DNA from 3 places in the Pseudocitrobacter cyperus genome. Region 1 is predicted to be linked to each of the others. Evidence: predicted binding sites of a transcription regulator. Region 1 holds the regulator's gene; each other region holds the start of a gene.
What was found. Region 1 encodes LexA, which represses DNA repair genes until DNA is damaged. Its sites were predicted from a motif close to TNCTGTATGTACATACAGNA; they were not measured.

Region 2: the regulator LexA is predicted to act here: its motif matches at 1,747-1,766, upstream of uvrB (excinuclease ABC subunit UvrB).
Region 3: the regulator LexA is predicted to act here: its motif matches at 2,451-2,470, upstream of rmuC (DNA recombination protein RmuC).

Annotation. Positions count from the first base shown of each region.
Region 1 covers NZ_JAYMYY010000008.1:92,416-96,672, reverse strand. Annotated here, with positions in the region: gene plsB (glycerol-3-phosphate 1-O-acyltransferase PlsB) at 1-700, opposite strand, end outside; gene VSR74_RS20275 (diacylglycerol kinase) at 831-1,199, shown strand; gene lexA (transcriptional repressor LexA) at 1,309-1,917, shown strand; gene dinF (MATE family efflux transporter DinF) at 1,986-3,341, shown strand; gene VSR74_RS20260 (CsbD family protein) at 3,450-3,659, shown strand; gene zur (zinc uptake transcriptional repressor Zur) at 3,739-4,254, opposite strand.
Region 2 covers NZ_JAYMYY010000001.1:1,289,033-1,293,289, reverse strand. Annotated here, with positions in the region: gene bioD (dethiobiotin synthase) at 1-410, shown strand, start outside; gene VSR74_RS06325 (ABC transporter ATP-binding protein) at 376-1,098, opposite strand; gene uvrB (excinuclease ABC subunit UvrB) at 1,845-3,866, shown strand; gene pmrB (two-component system sensor histidine kinase PmrB) at 4,010-4,257, opposite strand, start outside.
Region 3 covers NZ_JAYMYY010000010.1:17,970-22,226, reverse strand. Annotated here, with positions in the region: gene VSR74_RS21320 (2-dehydro-3-deoxy-6-phosphogalactonate aldolase) at 1-554, opposite strand, end outside; gene VSR74_RS21315 (2-dehydro-3-deoxygalactonokinase) at 568-1,518, opposite strand; gene VSR74_RS21310 (IclR family transcriptional regulator) at 1,549-2,298, opposite strand; gene rmuC (DNA recombination protein RmuC) at 2,512-3,921, shown strand; gene ubiE (bifunctional demethylmenaquinone methyltransferase/2-methoxy-6-polyprenyl-1,4-benzoquinol methylase UbiE) at 4,017-4,257, shown strand, end outside.

The sequences.
Region 1 (4,257 bases):
CTTCATCTTCAACCGCTTTCGCAATCGCCCGGGAGGCGAGTAGCTTGTTAAAGAGATCCTGACGCGCAGGCAGGCGCGGCCCTACAGCAGCCAGGCGCTGGCGGGCAAAGTGCATGCGCGCCACGCGCGCCAGTTTCTGCGCGATTATTTTATCGGTGCCATGCTCATCGGCCATACGGCGCAGCGAGACGGACGGCGAGAAGCGCACGAAGCTGTCGCGGCCGAGCCAGGAAACGGCAAAGAATTTCTGAATGCCGTTCAGCATGCGCAGCGGCGGATTCACTTCGCCTTTTTCACGCCCCGGACGACGACCAAACATCACCGATACCGGCACCATCTGCACATCCAGATTCGGATTGCTGCGATGCAGATCGAGATAGTCGTGGAACAGCTTGATAGACTCTTCTTTCGGCGTGTAATAGGTGAACACCCGCGGGCCGCCGTGAATAAACACGTAGCGGGGCAGCAGGGTGCCGTCGATCTCCAGCGGTTCTAGCGGGTCGGGGAGATCGTGCGCCAGGCACTGGGCGCGCAAGGTCAGTAGGTCGGCCTTTGAGTTATAAGGCAGGACGTACATGATAGGGCGCGACGTATCGAGCCCCAATTCCTGGGCAGGTTCTGCCGGAATAGACTTGCTTTTTACCAGTACACTTAATGGTAAATTCAGTAATTTGTAGTAAATTCGTGGCCAGCCGGACATAAACGATGTAAAGCCTCTGGTTAATCATGCAAATGCGCGGCAAGAATATCAGAAAGTCAGCAGGATTTCTGTTCTACCGCCGATAACAACTACTGTCATTGATGCGTATAACGCTAAAAGGTTCTATTTGATGGCCAATAATACCACTGGACTCACCCGAATTATCAAAGCGGCTGGTTATTCCTGGAAAGGTTTTCGTGCGGCGTGGGTCAATGAAGCCGCGTTTCGCCAGGAAGGGGTCGCCTCGGTTGTGGCCATTATCATCGCCTGCTGGCTGGATGTAGACGCCATTACGCGCGTATTACTGATTGGCTCTGTTCTTTTGGTGATGATAGTGGAAATTCTCAATAGTGCGCTGGAAGCGGTGGTTGACCGTATTGGTTCTGAGTATCACGAACTCTCCGGACGGGCGAAAGATATGGGGTCGGCGGCGGTGCTGCTGGCGATTTTCGTTGCGCTGATGACCTGGGCTATGTTGCTGTGGCCGCTTTTCCGCTGAGTCTCGCATAATCTGCGAAAACTCCTGTATTTTGTGTGTTTTGCGGTTCCAAAATAGCCATCAACTGTATATACTCACAGCATAACTGTATATACACCCAGGGGGCGGAATGAAAGCGTTAACGACCAGGCAGCAAGAGGTGTTTGATCTCATTCGAGATCATATCGGCCAAACGGGCATGCCGCCAACACGTGCGGAAATTGCTCAGCGCCTGGGGTTCCGGTCCCCGAATGCGGCGGAAGAGCATCTGAAAGCGCTGGCGCGCAAAGGCGTCATTGAAATTGTTTCGGGCGCATCGCGCGGCATTCGCTTGCTGGTGGAAGAAGAAACCGGCCTGCCGCTGATTGGCCGGGTCGCCGCCGGTGAGCCGCTGCTGGCGCAGCAGCATATTGAAGGTCACTACCAGGTTGACCCGTCGCTGTTCAAACCGAATGCCGACTTCCTGCTGCGGGTTAGCGGTATGTCGATGAAAGACATCGGCATTATGGATGGCGACCTGCTCGCGGTGCATAAAACGCAGGATGTTCGAAATGGCCAGGTCGTCGTGGCTCGCATCGACGAAGAAGTGACCGTGAAACGCCTGAAAAAACAGGGCAACGTCGTTGAACTGTTGCCGGAAAACAGCGAGTTTTCCCCGATTGTCGTCGATCTTCGCCGTCAGAACTTCTCCATTGAAGGGCTGGCCGTTGGCGTGATCCGCAACGGCGAATGGCTGTAATCCTCTCCCGATAACAACGGCGCATCATGCGCCGTTGTTCGTTCTCTTTTCTGTTCAGGTTCCTAACCATGTCGCTCTTCACGGCTGCCGACAAGGCATTATGGCGTCTCGCCCTTCCCATGATTTTCTCCAATATCACGGTTCCCCTGCTGGGCCTGGTGGATACCGCGGTGATTGGCCATCTCGATAGTGCGGTGTACCTCGGCGGCGTGGCGATTGGCGCAACGGCAACCAGCTTCCTGTTTATGCTGCTGCTTTTTTTACGTATGAGCACGACCGGTTTGACCGCGCAGGCTTTTGGCGCGAAAGACCCTGTTCGTCTGGCTCGCGCGCTGGTGCAGCCGCTGCTGCTGGCGCTGGGGGCGGGGCTACTTATCGTACTGTTCAAAGAGCCGCTGATTAATCTGGCGCTTGCTATTGTCGGTGGCAGCGATGCGGTGCTGGAGCAGGCGCGGCGTTTTCTTGAAATCCGCTGGCTGAGTGCGCCGGCATCGCTGGCGAACCTGGTGCTGTTGGGCCGGTTGCTGGGTGTTCAGTACGCCCGGGCTCCGGTTATCCTGCTGATTGTCGGTAATATTCTGAATATCGTCCTCGACCTCTGGCTGGTGATGGGCCTGCACATGAATGTGCAGGGTGCCGCGCTGGCAACGGTCATCGCCGAATATGCCACCATGGCAATCGGCCTGCTGATGGCGCGCAAGGTGCTGGTTCTGCGGGGCATTTCGGTTGCAATGCTGAAAATGGCCTGGCGCGGCAACATCCGTAGCCTGCTGGCGCTCAATCGCGACATCATGCTGCGCTCGTTATTACTTCAGCTTTGCTTTGGCGCGTTGACTGTGTTTGGTGCGCGGCTGGGTAGCGATGTCGTCGCGGTTAACGCGGTGTTGATGACGATGCTCACCTTCACCGCCTATGCGCTGGATGGCTTCGCTTATGCCGTTGAGGCGCACTCCGGGCAGGCTTACGGTGCGCGTGATGACAGTCAGTTACTCAGCGTCTGGCGCGCGGCCTGCCGCCAGGCGGGGATCGTCGCACTGGCTTTTGCGCTGGTTTACGCGCTGGCTGGCGGGCACATCGTCGCAATGTTGACGTCATTACCCTCCCTGCAGCAGCTTGCCGATCGCTACGTATTCTGGCAGGCGGTGCTTCCGGTGATTGGTGTCTGGTGTTATCTGCTGGATGGCATGTTTATTGGTGCGACGCGCGGCGCGGAGATGCGTAACAGTATGGCGGTTGCTGCCGCGGGTTTTGCCCTGACGCTCCTGACAGTACCGATGTTGGGCAATCATGGCCTGTGGCTGGCGCTGGCGGTCTTCCTTGCTCTGCGTGGGCTGTCTCTGGCAGTTATCTGGCGTCGCCATTGGCAGAATGGGACGTGGTTTGCCGCCCCCTCATCTCACCCGATGGTTAAAGATTCTGAATAGTGAATCATCGGCGATATCCTCATCTACACTTATTATCACGTTCAGCAGAAATGAACGTCGAAGGACGATGCGATAACGCAACCATGATCGAACGATAAGGAGCCGATGATGAATAAAGACGAACTCAGCGGTAACTGGAAACAGTTCAAAGGTAAAGCGAAAGAACAATGGGGCAAACTGACCGACGATGATATGACCGTCGTCGAAGGTAAACGCGATCAGCTTGTCGGGAAAATCCAGGAGCGGTATGGATACGCGAAAGATCAGGCCGAAAAAGAGGTCAAAGACTGGGAAACCCGTAACGACTATCATTGGTAGTCACGCTGACGGCACCACGCTCAACTCCCCTCAATGAGCGTAACCTGCCCGCAGGTACAAGGATGTGCCAACCCTCGAATTAACGTGCCTTTTTCTTAATCTGAATGGTGTGGTCGTGGTGGCAATGTTCGTGTGAACGGCAGGCCTCTACTTCCACGCATTCTGCACACAGGCCATGCGCCTCAATCACATTATGACGCAGCGCAAAGCCCATTCGGGCGGCAACCATGTGCATGATATCTTCCACGCCCTCCGCACACTCTTCTTTCACCACACCGCAGCGATCGCAGATAAACATCGCTGAGGTATGCGTTGGCTGGTCAAAGAGATGACAGAGCACGTAGCTGTTGGTGGACTCGACCTTATGTACAAACCCCTGCTCGAGTAAAAACTCCAGCGCCCGATAAACGGTAGGCGGCTTGGCTTGCGGCTCTTTGACGCGTAGCAAATCGAGCAAATCGTAGGCGCTGATTGCCCCCTGCTGCAGGCTCAGCAGACGCAGCACTTCCAGACGTTGTGGAGTCAGGCGCACACCGCGCTGCGCACAGAGCTTTTCAGCCTGCGCCAACATCTCTTGCGAAGTGGTCTTATCCATTTT
Region 2 (4,257 bases), on a different contig from region 1:
ACGTGCTGTCGGCAGGGTTGCGCGAGCTTGAGAAACAGGCGGACTGGGTATTGGTGGAAGGGGCTGGCGGCTGGTATACACCGCTCTCACCGCATTTGACGTTTGCAGATTGGGTGGTGCGGGAACAACTTCCGGTGATCCTGGTGGTGGGAATGAAGCTTGGCTGCATCAACCACGCGCTCCTGACGGTACAGGCCATTGAGCAGGCAGGCTTACGCCTTGCAGGCTGGATTGCGAATGATGTGCAACAGCCCGGCAAACGTCACCAGCCTTACCTGGCAACGCTGCAACGGATGATTCATGCGCCGATGCTTGGTGAGATCCCCTGGCTTGGCGAGGCGTGGTCGGAACAGGGGTTGGGGGATTATCTCGACCTTAGTGCTCTGCATCAGGCGTCATCCACGCTCTAATCAACTGTTCATCAAGTTCAGCCACGTCTCCCTGAGCTACGTTTCTGCCGTGATGCAACAGGCAGAAACGGTCGGCTACCCGCTGGATAAACGACAACTGCTGTTCCGCGAGCAGGATAGTCAAACCAATTTCCCGGTTCAGGCGTAACAGCAACTCCCCAAGTCGGTGCATGAAAGCGTGGCCAACGCCGCGTGTCGGTTCATCAAGGATCAGCAACCGTGGCCGCGTCACCATGGCGCAGGCCAGCGCCAGTTGATAGCGGTCATCTTCCGTTAATGCGGAACCTTTTAGTTGCCTGAGAGCATACAGAGAAGGAAACAGTGAATAGATCTCCGGATCGACCGTCCCACCGGTCTCACCTGCCGCTTTAAGCGCAATCAGCAGGTTCTCCTCGACGCTCAGTTGAGAAAAGATGCGCTTATCCTGCGGTACGTAGCCAATCCCAAGCGTCGTGCGCCGCAGCGGGGAGAGGGGCATTAAATCACAAGGGGGCGAGCCAGTTTGCTGCCAAATCATGCTGCCGCTTTCGATAGGTTGATGTCCGGTAATGCAATTCACCAGCGTGGTTTTACCCGTCCCGGGAAGGCCGATTAAGCAGGTACACTCCCCGGAAGATAGTTCGAGGTCGATGTTCCAGAGCGTGTGCTGATTACCATAAAAGTGATTCACTGCGTGCAAACTCAACATCGTGTTCTCCTCGGCAAAAGACAGGACGACACAATGAATTTGCAATTATCTTGCCAGAGAGAGTGATTTTTTTGCGGGGAGCCGTTTTTTAAGAATAAGCCTAAAAAACGACCTCAAAAAGAAGGAGTAAGCGATGCAATCGGCGGGGCAGCAACAACCGTTTTCGTGCAAAAAAGATACAGATTTGTGAAGCCCGTCACGCGAAAAGCTGATGATGATTTTCGCTGATAAAAATCAAAAATTAGCGATAAAAAATTTTTACCCCCCCGATTTTCCCCCTCAGGTGAAAACGCCCGAGTGACAGGGGATAGGGGCTCCAGACAGTTATCCACCATTCCTGTGGATAACCTTGTGTATTAGAGTTAGAAAACATGCGGAAGGCGAGAGAATACGCGGCTTGCCACTAAATTGATGCGAAACGCGGCTCTCCCCTGTTTTTCTTTATTATCAATAAGATGAATAAAAGCAATGCCTGGGCTGGAAGCGTGGTTCACTGACACAAAAGTTTAATTACGCATATTGACAAATGTTAAAACAGAAAAAGTTCTGGGGATAACCTTGTCGGGGTGGTGTTTTATCTTGTTCGCGCACAAATTTCAGCCACTCTTCGCCATGCGAGAGCGGCGTATCAGCAATACCATAATGCGCCACTGTTTTTTTATCCAGTATTTTTTATTGGCAAAATGAGCAGCGGAGAGTAGAATTAATCACCTGCCCGCTCAACCCGTCATCAGGTAGCTTTGTTCATGAGTAAACCGTTCAAATTGCACTCCGCATTTCGTCCATCAGGCGATCAGCCAGGGGCCATTGCTCGCCTGAAAGAGGGGCTGGAAGATGGTCTGGCGCACCAAACCCTGCTGGGCGTGACTGGCTCAGGGAAAACCTTCACCGTGGCGAACGTAATAGCCGATTTACAACGCCCGACGATGGTGCTGGCGCCAAACAAAACGCTTGCGGCGCAGCTTTATGGCGAAATGAAAGAGTTTTTCCCGGAAAACGCCGTCGAATTTTTTGTCTCCTACTATGATTACTATCAGCCTGAAGCTTACGTTCCCAGCTCAGACACATTCATTGAGAAAGACGCGTCGGTGAACGAACACATCGAACAGATGCGACTCTCCGCGACTAAAGCGCTGCTTGAACGTCGTGATGTGGTGGTGGTGGCTTCCGTATCGGCTATTTACGGCCTGGGCGACCCCGATCTCTACCTGAAAATGATGTTGCACCTGACGGTCGGGATGATCATTGACCAGCGGGCTATCCTGCGTCGTCTGGCCGAGCTGCAGTATGCCCGAAACGATCAGGCTTTCCAGCGCGGCACTTTCCGCGTGCGTGGCGAGGTTATCGATATCTTCCCCGCGGAATCGGACGACCTGGCGCTGCGCGTCGAGTTGTTTGATGAAGAGGTAGAGCGTCTGTCGCTGTTTGACCCGCTGACGGGTCACATCGATTCCACCATCCAGCGCTTTACCATTTACCCTAAAACGCACTACGTTACGCCGCGCGAGCGTATTGTGCAGGCGATGGAAGAGATCAAAGACGAACTGGCCGATCGCCGCAAGGTGCTACTGGAGAACAATAAACTGCTCGAAGAGCAGCGTATTAGCCAGCGGACGCAGTTTGATCTCGAAATGATGAATGAATTGGGTTACTGCTCGGGTATAGAAAACTACTCGCGTTATCTCTCCGGGCGCGGGCCAGGCGAGCCGCCGCCGACGCTGTTTGACTACCTGCCAGCCGATGGCCTGCTGGTGGTGGATGAATCCCACGTCACCATCCCACAAATCGGCGGGATGTACCGTGGCGACCGGGCACGTAAAGAGACGCTGGTTGAGTACGGTTTTCGTCTGCCTTCAGCGCTGGATAACCGCCCGCTGAAGTTTGAAGAGTTTGAAGCACTCGCTCCGCAAACCATTTATGTGTCTGCCACTCCGGGCAACTATGAACTGGAGAAATCCGGTGACGAGGTTATTGACCAGGTGGTGCGTCCTACCGGCCTGCTCGATCCCGTGATTGAAGTGCGTCCGGTGGCCACTCAGGTGGATGATCTGCTGTCAGAAATTCGTCAGCGCGCTGCTATCAATGAACGTGTACTGGTGACGACGTTAACCAAGCGTATGGCAGAAGATCTCACCGAATATCTCGAAGAACATGGTGAGCGGGTGCGCTACCTGCACTCGGATATCGATACCGTCGAGCGTATGGAAATCATTCGCGATTTACGCCTGGGCGAGTTTGATGTGCTGGTTGGGATCAACCTTTTACGTGAAGGGCTGGATATGCCGGAGGTATCGCTGGTGGCTATCCTTGATGCCGACAAAGAAGGCTTCCTGCGTTCCGAACGTTCGCTCATTCAGACCATTGGTCGTGCCGCGCGTAACATTAACGGTAAAGCCATTCTTTACGGCGATAAAATCACGCCGTCGATGGCGAAAGCGATCGGTGAAACGGAGCGTCGTCGTGAGAAGCAGCAGCGTTATAACGAAGAGAACGGTATTGTTCCGCAGGGCCTGAACAAGAAAGTGGTCGACATTCTGGCGCTGGGCGAGGGAATGGCGAAGACGAAAGGGAAAGGGCGCGGGAAATCACGAACGGCGGCGCAAATTGTCGAGGCGGATCAGCTATTGACGCCGAAAGCATTGCAGCAGCAAATTCAGACGCTGGAGGCGCAAATGTTGCAGCATGCGCAGAATCTGGAGTTTGAAGAGGCGGCGCAGATCCGTGACAAGTTGCACCAGCTACGCGAACTGTTTATCGCGGCATCTTAATTCCGGAATATTCAAAATGAGGCTGGTATCACATAGCGTAATACCAGCCTTAATGTTTGCTTAATCTCTGACAGAGATACTATCCGCGTCAACAAGAGGATAGCGTCATGTCTAATCTTACCCTACAGCAATCTTTCACCCTGTTACTTTCCGGGGCGATTATCGTCAGCTTTCTCTGCCACTGGGCGCTGACGTTCTGAACGTGTTTTCTGGTTCGCGGGCGTGAAGGCAATCCACGCCCGGGTGCCTTTCCGGTCTTCCCTGTTTTGCAGATAAAACGCCGCTTCGTGGAGCTGCGCGATGCGGGTAACAATGCTTAACCCGAGGCCAATCCCGCCATAGCGGCTATCCATGCGCACAAACGCCTGGCTAAGCTCACCGACTTTGGACT
Region 3 (4,257 bases), on a different contig from region 1:
GGTTTATACAGCGCCCCGCCAAGGCCGAAGCCATTTGCGCCGACGGCGAGGTAATCCGCCATGCCTTCCGGAGTTATCCCGCCGACCGGAAGCAGCGGGATATGTCGTGGGAATACGGCTCGCCAGGCCCTGACGATCGCCGGGGTAATCTGTTCCGCAGGGAATATTTTTATCGCGTCCGCACCGCGAGCGACGGCGGCAAACGCCTCGGTTAATGTCGCGACGCCGGGCGCGCAGAAGAGCCCGGCGGCTTTGGCGGCGTCGATAACGGCGGGATCGCTGTGCGGCATCACGATGAGCTGCCCGCCCGCCTGTTTCACTGCCGCGGCCTGCTGGGCCGTGAGCACTGTGCCTGCGCCGATGAGGCAATCCTGCGGCAGCGCCTGGCGCAACGCCCGGATGCTGTCGCAGGGAGAGGGGGAGTTAAGCGGTACTTCGATAATCCGAAAACCCTCTTCATAGAGCGTAAGGCCGATCTCCTCCGCCTCGCGGGGGTGTATCCCGCGCAGAATGGCGATAAGTCCATGTTCTTTAATGCAAGCGTTTAAATCCATTACACTTTCTCCGTTAGAGAAGGCCAGCGCGCAGGGCTATCTGCCAGAGCCCCGTCACGGTCGCCTGAGCGCTGTAGCTGATGGGCTGCGTGCCCCCCACCTGCTGAAAAGCGCGTTGATAACGCGCGCACAGCAGGGGGTTGCCTGTCAGCGTGATAGGTGTTTGCCGTTTCGCCAGCAGCGTCCGGCGCAGGCCGATAAATTCGTGACCGATGAGCAGGCCGGAGAGGTAGTCCGGCTGCTGCTGCGCGGAGAGTTGCCCGGCCAGCAGCCGGGTGCGGGTGGAAAACAGGGTGGAGAGCAGCCCTGTGTCGGCCTGGCGCATTGCGGTTGCCACGCCGTCGTCAAACGCCTGCCAGTCAGTCTCCTGTGCGGGTTGCATGGTGACGCCCAGAATGGTGTGGCTGCGCAGCGCCTCGTAGACTTCGCCGGTCATAAAGGTGTGAAATTCGCTGACGCTATCGCGCTGCGTGAGCGCCCATTTGGAATGGGTGCCCGGCATGCCGATAATGTGTTCGCCTGTCGCGTTTGGATCCTCGCTGAGGATGCCGAAAATCTGCGTCTCTTCGCCGCGCATCACTTCGGGATCGCTGCCATAAATCGCCAGTCCGGGAATAATCGACAGCCGTACCGTGGGCGAAATCGCCACCTGGCATAGCTGGCCGGCAAGCTCCGTCAGGCTGGTCGGGCAGTGCAGATAGGCGGCTTCTTTCCAGCCCTGCGCGCTGCCGATCATGCCGCAGGCGATGATCTCATGGCGCGTCGTGGTTGACAGCCAGCCTTCGCAGGCGGCGAAAAACGCTTGCCGGAATGCCTCCTCGCGCCCGCCGTTGCCGGTGGGCAACTTCATAATGCCCCAGGGGAGCTCCCGGCATTCAAGCGGTTGCGCCTGGTCGCCGAGCCGATAGGCGCGAAGGGATGTTGTGCCCCAGTCCAGCGCCAGTAAACGGGTTTGTTTGTCCATAGGTGATGTTTTTTCCTCCCTGATGTGTCGTTACTCTGCCCAACCGACTTCTGCGGATATCTGTCGTGCACAGGACTGCACCAGCGGAATGAGCTGATCCATGCGATCGCGGGACATATAAGTCGCCGTGCTGGCAACGGAGATGGCGGCAATCAGGCGGTTACTGGCATCAAATACCGGTGCTGCAACGCAGCGAATAGTGGGTTCATTTTCTTCTAAATCAAAAGCATAGCCGGATTTCGCATAGCGATACATGCTGGCAAGGAAGCGATCCAGAAACTGCTCATCGCCCTGGCGTAGAAATAGTGTTTGCAGTGTCTCCTGGTCATCGTTAAGCAGTAATGCTTTACCGATGCCCGTCAGCGCCAGCGGCATTCTGTGCCCTGGACGCGAGCGCATTTCCAGCCCGCGCTGGCTGTTTATTTTCTCCAGATAAAGCACTTCATCGCCATCACGAATGCCCAGATGAACCGTGTCTTTGGTCGCCTGTGCTAACTCATGCAGCCATGGACGCGCCAGTGCAGGTAGCGAGATGCTATCAAGCGCCTTCGCGCCAAGTTCGATGAGTTTTGCGCCCAGGCTATAACCCGCTCCGGGTGCATAACGCATATAACGTAATTCCACCAGGGCGGAAAGCAGCCGGTGCGTTGTGCTTCGCGGTGTGGCGGTAAATTCACTGATAGATTTAAGGTCTTTGCACCCTGCTTCGACCGCATTAATGACCGCCAGTCCACGGAGCAGTGTTTGGGTTCCCGCCGAGTGTTTAATTGCGCTAACCATCTGTTTAACCCCTTTGATTTGTGGCGATTTTGTTTCATGCCATTAGAGGTGACGGTGATACAGCGCACAAAATCCCAACAAATAAGATGGCATCCCGATATGTGGGAATTTGTTGAGATATTTGCGTACATCCTCGCAGGAAATGCCTTTCCAACTGGACATCTATACAGCACAATTCTACTTTTGCCATAAGTTGTTCATGCAGGGGGCATTGTGGATATCGCCATTCTTATTTATGTATTGGTCGCACTGGCGGGTATTGCGCTGGGTTGGCTGGCCGCCAGCTATCGCGTAGCACAACAGCGAGCGGAGCAGTTTGCTGAGGAACGTGATATCTATGGCGAACTGAGCGCTGCGAAGCAGGCGCTTGCACAGAACACCCACTGGCGTGATGAGTGCGACTTGCTGAATAACGAGTTGCGCAGCCTGCGTGAAATCAACACCTCGCTGGAAGCAGACCTTCGCGAGGTGACAACGCGGCTGGAAGCAACGCAGCATCACGCGGAAGACAAAATTCGCCAGATGATCAACAGCGAGCAGCGCCTGAGCGAGCAGTTCGAAAACCTGGCTAACCGTATCTTTGAACACAGCAATCGTCGCGTTGATGAACAAAACCGCCAGAGCCTGAATAGTTTACTGACGCCGCTGCGCGAGCAGCTTGATGGTTTTCGTCGCCAGGTGCAGGACAGTTTTGGCCAGGAAGCGAAAGAACGTCATACGCTCGCCCATGAGATTCGTAACCTGCAACAACTGAATGAACAGATGACGCGTGAAGCCGTCAACCTGACGCGCGCGTTAAAAGGCGACAATAAAACGCAGGGCAACTGGGGAGAAGTGGTGCTGACGCGCGTGCTGGAAGCATCTGGCTTGCGTGAAGGTTACGAATACGAAACTCAGGTCAGTATCGAAACCGATACTCGCGCCCGCATGCAGCCGGACGTCATTGTTCGCCTGCCTCAGGGCAAAGATGTCGTTGTCGATGCCAAAATGACGCTGGTGGCGTATGAACGTTACTTCAACGCGGAAGATGACTATACCCGCGAGCTGGCACTGCAGGAGCACATCGCCGCAGTTCGCAACCATATCCGTCTGCTGGGGCGCAAAGACTACCAACAACTTCCGGGGCTACGAAGCCTGGATTACGTCCTGATGTTTATCCCCGTTGAACCCGCCTTTTTACTGGCATTAGACAGACAGCCCGAACTGATCAATGAAGCTTTAAAAAATAACATTATGCTGGTAAGTCCTACTACGTTGTTGGTAGCGCTACGTACCATTGCGAACCTCTGGCGCTATGAACACCAGAGCCGTAATGCACAGCAAATCGCGGAACGGGCGAGCCGTCTGTATGACAAAATGCGCCTGTTTATTGATGATATGTCTGCCATTGGGCAGAGCCTCGATAAAGCGCAGGATAACTATCGTCAGGCGATGAAAAAACTCTCCTCAGGACGGGGGAATTTGTTGGCGCAAACAGAGGCCTTCCGCCACCTGGGGGTAGAGGTAAAACGCGAGATTAATCCGGATTTAGTCGAGCAGGCCACGGCGCAGGATGATGAGTTTCGGCTGCGGCAAGGGGGGGATTCTAACGATGATGATCCTTTAGCGGTGGAAAACGGTTGACCCTGTTTGAGGGAGTGTAGCGGGGTTGAATCGTAGGGCAATTGCGCCCAATCTGTTACACTCCATGAACATTTTCTTTATAAGCAGGCATAGAGATGGTTGAGGAATCACAAGACACAACGCACTTTGGCTTTAAGACAATCGCCAAATCCCAGAAGGAAGACATGGTCGCCCACGTTTTCCACTCTGTGGCCGCAAAATATGATGTGATGAACGATTTAATGTCGTTTGGCATTCATCGTATCTGGAAGCGTTTTACCATCGATTGTAGCGGCGTTCGTCGTGGGCAAACTGTCCTCGATCTGGCGGGCGGTACGGGAGATTTGACCGCAAAAT